Regions from separate parts of the Streptomyces sp. NPDC086989 genome, predicted to be linked through region 2. Evidence: predicted binding sites of a transcription regulator. Region 2 holds the regulator's gene; the other holds the start of a gene.
What was found. The regulator HspR, encoded in region 2, represses chaperone genes until heat shock. The targets are predictions, from matches to a motif close to TTGAGNNNNNNNNNCTCAA.
Positions count from the first base shown of each region.

Region 1: the regulator HspR is predicted to act here: its motif matches at 1,468-1,486, upstream of lon (endopeptidase La).

Region 1 is NZ_JBIVAL010000002.1:209,631-213,036, forward strand. It holds gene ACIPK4_RS04685 (DUF4097 family beta strand repeat-containing protein) at 1-402, shown strand, start outside; gene ACIPK4_RS04690 (hypothetical protein) at 561-1,355, shown strand; gene lon (endopeptidase La) at 1,509-3,406, shown strand, end outside.
Region 2 is NZ_JBIVAL010000003.1:219,174-222,579, reverse strand. It holds gene grpE (nucleotide exchange factor GrpE) at 1-86, shown strand, start outside; gene dnaJ (molecular chaperone DnaJ) at 126-1,310, shown strand; gene ACIPK4_RS07750 (heat shock protein transcriptional repressor HspR) at 1,313-1,765, shown strand; gene ACIPK4_RS07745 (helix-turn-helix transcriptional regulator) at 1,893-2,906, opposite strand; gene ACIPK4_RS07740 (hypothetical protein) at 3,009-3,236, shown strand; gene ACIPK4_RS07735 (hypothetical protein) at 3,233-3,406, shown strand, end outside.

The DNA of each region.
Region 1 (3,406 bases), on a different contig from region 2:
ACGGTCAGACTGGAGAGCGGCAGCGGCCGCATCGCCGTGGCCGGGGTGGCGGGGGCCGAGCTCTCGTCCTCCTCCGGCGACGTCACGGCCGACCGGATCGCGGGCCCGCTGAAGGTCCGTACGTCGTCCGGGTCGGTCACCGCCACCGGCCTGACCGGCCCGACCGCGGAGGTCCACGCCTCCTCGGGCGACGCCCGCCTGACGTTCGCGATGCCGCCGGTGTCGGTGTCCGCGCAGAGCGGCTCCGGGGACGTCGCGCTCCGGCTCCCGCAAGGCCCGTACCGGATCACGACCGTCACCTCATCGGGCAGACGGGACATCCCCCTCCTGTCCACCCCGACGGCCCCGTCCCACCTCTCGGTCCGGACCTCCTCGGGTGACATCCGCATCGAGGGCGTTTAAGGGCCTGTCGTCAAACTTCCGTCTGCCCGGATCGGGCCCGAGGGGCGTTTCAAGGGCGCATGCGCCGCGCGAGTGCGCTCCGCAATGCCTCACCCCGTGTGCCACTTTTAGGCCAACCCCCGATCGGCGCCGGCGCCCCGGTGCCAGCATCGGCCGCTATGACGCCGTATGCGCTCGCCGCCCCGCCGCCGTTCGTACCGGACAACTGCCAGAACGGGCCGGGGGACTGGAGCGCCGTCGGGTCGGCCAGTGCGATGAGCGCGTTCTGCGGGATCTTCGCCGGCTTCGTCTTCGCCGGGGTCGTCGTGGTGATCGGCGAGAAGAACCCGCCGGGCGGGGACGGCCACGCCTCGCGCGGCCTGCGGCTCCTGCTGCCCTGCTTCTTCGGCCTCGCGGCGGCCTCGTACCTGTACGCGCTGGCCTCCGGCGAGCTGGTGTGCCTGCGCGCCACGACGGAGCAGCTGTTCTCCGGGGCGATCCTCGCGGCGGACGCCGTCGTGGTGATCGCCGGACTGGCCTGGCTGCTGCCCGCGTACCAACGCAACCGGCACGGCGAGGTCCACTTCTTCCGCGGCCTGGTCCAGTTCGCCGCGCAGTTCTCGGTGCTGATGCTGATCGTGTCGTCCATCGGCTTCGACAACGCGGTACTGCGCCGGCACGCGTCCCCCTGGTCCGACGCGGCGTCATGGGTGAGCGGGGCCGCGCTGATGCTGCTGGTCCTCCTGTGCTGGTGGCGGCCCGTCCCCGGCCCGCCCCCGCCCCTCCCTTTGCGCAGGGCCACTGGCGGGACGAGACCACCCTCAACCGCCGGGTCTCGGCGTGCGCCTGGACGACCCTCCTGCTCAGCGGCCTGCTCGCGGTGGCCAGCGGAATCGCCGTGGGCATCCCCTACGAGGCCTGGACCGACATGCCGCACTGGCTGGTCTACGCACTGGGCGAGGCGGGCCTGCTGATCCCGGGAGCGGTGGTCGTGGCCGCGGTCCGGTCCCTGCCCCGCCCCTGACGCGGATCCGAGTGTTCACCCCGGGCGAACGGAGGTGGGGAACATTGGGAGGCGCACATGCATTGAGTCGGCATAGCTCAACTTCACTGCCGGAGGGAAGATCATGGCTTCGACGTCCGTAACGCTCACTCTGCCCGTACTGCCGCTCGACGACGAGGTCGTGCTGCCGGGGATGGTCGTTCCGCTGGACCTGTCCGATGCCGAGGTGCGGGGAGCCGTCGAAGCCGCCCAGGCGGCGGTCCGCAGCGGGAAGCCCCGGGTGCTGCTCGTGCCGCGGGTCGACGGGAAGTACGCCGGCACCGGTGTGCTCGGGACCGTCGAGCAGGTGGGGCGGCTCTCCGACGGGGACCCCGGCGCGTTGATCCGCGGTATCGGCCGCGTCCGGATCGGAGCCGGGACCACCGGCCCCGGCGCGGCGCTCTGGGTCGAGGGCGAGAGCGTCGACGAACGGCTCGCGGATCCGCTGCCCGGGGCCGTCACCGAACTCGTCAAGGAGTACAAGGCGCTCGCCACCACCTGGCTCAAGAAGCGCGGAGCCTGGCAGGTCGTGGACCGGGTCCAGCAGATCGAGGGCGTGTCGGCGCTCGCCGACAATTCCGGGTACTCGCCGTTCCTGACCGTCGCCCAGAAGGTCGAGCTGCTGGAGACCGCCGACCCGGTGGCCCGCCTCCGGCTCGCCGTCACCTGGCTCCGCGACCACCTCGCCGAACAGGACGTCGCCGAGTCCATCGCCAAGGACGTCCAGGACGGCGTCGACAAGCAGCAGCGCGAGTTCCTGCTGCGCCGCCAGCTCGAGGCCGTGCGCAAGGAACTGCGCGAACTGAACGGCGAGAAGGAAGGCGAGGAGTCCGACGACTACCGGGCCCGCGTCGAGGGGGCCGACCTCCCCGAGAAGGTCCGCGAGGCCGCGCTCAAGGAGGTCGACAAGCTGGAGCGGTCCAGCGACCAGTCCCCGGAGGGCTCCTGGATCCGCACCTGGCTGGACACCGTGCTGGAGCTGCCGTGGAACGAGCGGACCGAGGACGAGTACGACATCCGCGGCGCCCGGGCCGTCCTGGACGCCGAGCACGCCGGGCTCAGCGACGTGAAGGACCGCATCACCGAGTACCTGGCCGTGCGCAAGCGGCGTTCCGAGCGCGGCATGGGCGTCATCGGCGGGCGGCGCGGCGGAGCCGTGCTCGCCCTCGTCGGACCCCCCGGCGTGGGCAAGACCTCCCTCGGGGAGTCCGTCGCGCACGCGATGGGCCGCAAGTTCGTCCGCGTCGCCCTCGGCGGCGTCCGGGACGAGGCCGAGATCCGCGGCCACCGCCGTACGTACGTCGGCGCGCTGCCCGGCCGGATCGTCCGCGCCATCAAGGAAGCCGGGTCCATGAACCCCGTGGTCCTGCTCGACGAGATCGACAAGGTGGGCTCCGACTTCCGCGGAGACCCGGCCGCGGCCCTGCTGGAGGTCCTGGACCCGGCCCAGAACCACACCTTCCGGGACCACTACCTGGAGGTCGAGCTGGACCTGAGCGACGTGGTGTTCCTGGCCACCGCCAACGTCCTGGAGTCCATCCCGGAGGCCCTCGCCGACCGCATGGAGCTCGTCCGTCTCGACGGTTACACCGAGGACGAGAAGGTCGTCATCGCCCGCGACCACCTGCTGCCCCGCCAGCTGGAGCGCGCCGGCCTCGGCGCCGACGAGGTGGTCCTGGAGGAGGACGCCCTGCGCAAGCTGGCCGGCGAGTACACCCGCGAGGCCGGCGTGCGCACCCTGGAGCGCTCCATCGCCCGGCTCCTGCGCAAGGTGGCCTCCCAGCACGAGCTGGGGGAGATGCAGCTGCCGCTGCGCATCGGCGCCGAGGACCTGCGCGCGCTCATCGGGCGCCCGCACCACGTCCCGGAATCCGCACAGGACCCCGCCGAGCGGCGCACTGCCGTCCCCGGCGTGGCCACCGGGCTCGCGGTGACCGGCGCGGGCGGTGACGTCCTCTTCGTCGAGGCCTCGCTGGCCGACCC
Region 2 (3,406 bases):
CCCAGCCGGGAGCGGCCCCCAAGTCCGAGTCGGCCGAGGCCGACGCGCCGTCGGACAAGGACACGGATGCCCCCGACAAGGGCTGACGTTGAACCAGTAGCGGTACGAGAGGAGGGACACCGGGGATGAGCACGAAGGACTTCGTCGAGAAGGACTACTACAAGGTCCTCGGTGTCCCGAAGGACGCCACCGAGGCCGAGATCAAGAAGGCGTACCGGAAGCTCGCGCGCGAGTTCCACCCGGACGCCAACAAGGGCGACGCCTCGGCCGAGGAGCGCTTCAAGGAGATCTCCGAGGCGAACGACATCCTCGGCGACGCCAAGAGGCGCAAGGAGTACGACGAGGCCCGCACCCTGTTCGGCAACGGGGGCTTCCGCCCCGGCCCGGGCGGGGGCGGCGGCTCGTTCAACTTCGACCTCGGCGACCTCTTCGGCGGCACCCAGCCGGGTGGCGGAGCGGGTGGCGGGTTCGGCGGCGGCGGCCTGGGCGATGTCTTCGGCGGCCTGTTCAACCGCGGCGGCGCGGGCCCCGGGGCCCGTACCCAGCCGCGCCGCGGCCAGGACATCGAATCGGAGGTCACCCTCTCCTTCACGGAGGCGGTGGACGGGGCCACGGTCCCGCTCCGGATGTCCTCACAGGCGCCCTGCAAGGCCTGTTCGGGCACCGGCGACAAGAACGGCACGCCGCGCGTGTGCCCGACGTGCGTCGGCACCGGCCAGGTCTCGCGGGGCAGCGGCGGCGGTTTCTCGCTGACCGACCCCTGCGCGGACTGCAAGGGCCGCGGCCTGATCGCGGAGACCCCCTGCGACGTCTGCAAGGGCAGCGGGCGGGCCAAGTCCTCCCGCACCATGCAGGTCCGCATCCCGCCGGGGGTCTCGGACAACCAGCGGATCCGGCTGCGCGGCAAGGGGGCTCCGGGCGAGCGCGGCGGTCCGGCCGGCGATCTGTACGTCGTCGTCCACGTGGACGGCCACCCGGTGTTCGGCCGCAAGGGCGACAACCTGACGGTCACCGTTCCGGTGACGATCGCCGAGGCCGCCCTGGGCGCCGACATCAAGGTCCCGACCCTGAACGGCCCGTCGGTGACGCTGAAGCTGCCGCCGGGCACCCCCACGGGGCGCACGATGCGGGCCCGCGGCAAGGGAGCGGTCCGCAAGGACGGCACCCGCGGAGACCTGCTGGTGACGGTGGAGGTCGCCGTTCCGGCCTCGCTGTCGGACAAGGCCCGCGAGGCGCTGGAGATGTACCGCGACGCGACGGAGTCGGAGGACCCGCGCGCCGCGCTGTTCGAGTCCGCGAGGGGAGCATGAACATGGACGGCCGGCGCAGGAGCCACTACCAGCTCAACGACGACACTCCTGTCTACGTCATCTCGGTGGCCGCCCAGCTCTCGGGCCTGCATCCGCAGACCCTGCGCCAGTACGACCGGCTCGGCCTGGTCTCCCCGGACCGGACGGCCGGCCGCGGCCGGCGCTACTCGGCACGCGACATCGAACTGCTCCGCACGGTGCAGGCGCTGTCCCAGGACGAGGGCATCAACCTGGCCGGCATCAAGCGGATCATCGAGCTGGAGAACCAGGTCGCGGCGCTCCAGCAGCGGGTGGCCGAGCTCTCGGCGGCGGTGGACGGCGCGGCGGCCGTGCTCCAGCAGCGCGAGGCCCAGGTGCACGCCTCGTACCGGCGGGATCTGGTCAAATACCAGCCACCGGTTGCGGGCAACGCCCTGGTCGTGTGGCGCCCCGCGCCGAAGCGCCAGAGCGACTGACGCCGGAGCGGCCGGCGACCCACGGCTCACGGTCGGCGGCCCACGGCCCACGGCCGACGCTGACGTGCCAACGCGCAGGCCCCGCCCGGGAACCCCGGGCGGGGCCTGCGCGTTGTGCCGGGGGGCGTCAGTCGCCCTCGTCCTCCAGGATCCCTGAGCGGGCGATGAGGAAGCCGAGCTGGGCGCGGCTGCCGCTGCCGAGGGTGCCGGCCAGCTTCGCGATGTGCGCGCGGCAGGTCCGTACGTTCATGCCGAGCCGGCGGGCGATGGCCTCGTCGACGTGGCCCTCGATGAGGAGCTGGGCGATGGTGCGCTGCACGCCCGAGATGCCGCCGCGGGTGTGCTGGTACGTCACTTCCTCCTGGAGCGGCACCGCGCGGTGCCACAGCTGCTCGAACACCTTGATGAGGTAGTCGACCAGCCCGGGGTGGCGCAGTTCCAGGGCGACCTGGCGGTCGTCGCTGGCCGGTATGAAGGCGACGGTCCGGTCGAAGATGATGAGGCGCTCGAAGAGCTCCTCCAGCGTGCGCACCTCGACCTTGCCGGCCTTGAGGAGGTCGACGTACGCGAGGGTGCCGCGGCTGTGCCGGACGGTGTGCTGGTAGAGGGTCCGGATCCGGACACCGCGGTCGGTCAGCGGCTGGTCGCGTTCCAGGGCCTCGGTGAGCTCCAGGCTGGGCCGGGCGCCGCCGGGCTGGATGGTGAGCATCTCCGTGTGGCACTCGGCCGTGGCGAGGTTGAGGGCGGCATTGATGGGGTCGAAGCCCTCGAGCACGGTGATGGCGTGGGTGCTTGCCGGATTCTGCGCGCTGATGGCGAGAAATGGCTCGAAGGCCTCGGACAGTTCGAGGGAATCACGACGTCTGTCGCGGATCTCCCGTTCGATCGGATGCAGCCGCTGTGCGAGTGCCACCGCCGGTGGAACCGGACGGAGCGAATTGGCGTCATCAGGATCCGGCTGCAACAACGCCAGATCGAGCAGACAGGGTGCCGTTTTGACATCCCCACGTGCGATACGTCCCGTCCTCAGCGCGCTCGTGTAGAGCCGTGCCCCCTCGCTGCACAGCTCGGTGACCGAGTGGGGATGTGTCGCTTTTGTTCGGTTTATGGTCAAATCTCCACCCCCCAGGGTCCTGAACATGCAAGAACATGATGCATCGTCCCTGTGGCAGTGATGTGCCTGAATGAGCCATCGTCTGACAGGCGGGGGAGAGGATTTCATCAAGTGAGGACGAAGCCGACCATGAACAAGAGAATGCTTCGCTCGGCGCTTGCCACCGTCATCTTCTCGGCTGTGGCCGGTCTGGGACTTGCCGGGGTCACCCTGGGGGGCGCTGCAGGGGGTGCCGCCGGCCTCCAGGCGGCGCCGCTGGAGGACAGCGGATGGCGCGCGGCACCGATGGACAGCGGGTGGCGTTCCGCCCCCGTCGACGCCGAAGCCGGCGCCCTCGGCACGGAGATCGCGGCATGACCCCCGACGACCGCGGTTTCCGTCGTGAAATGGCCTCTGCCTACCGCTCCGGCTGGCAGTTCATCGACCTTGCCACGGCCATCCCCCACCCTGGCGATTCGTTGATGGTCACCCTGTTCGGACAGCCCATCGTCATCACGCGCGAGGAGGACGAAGACGTCCGGGCGTAC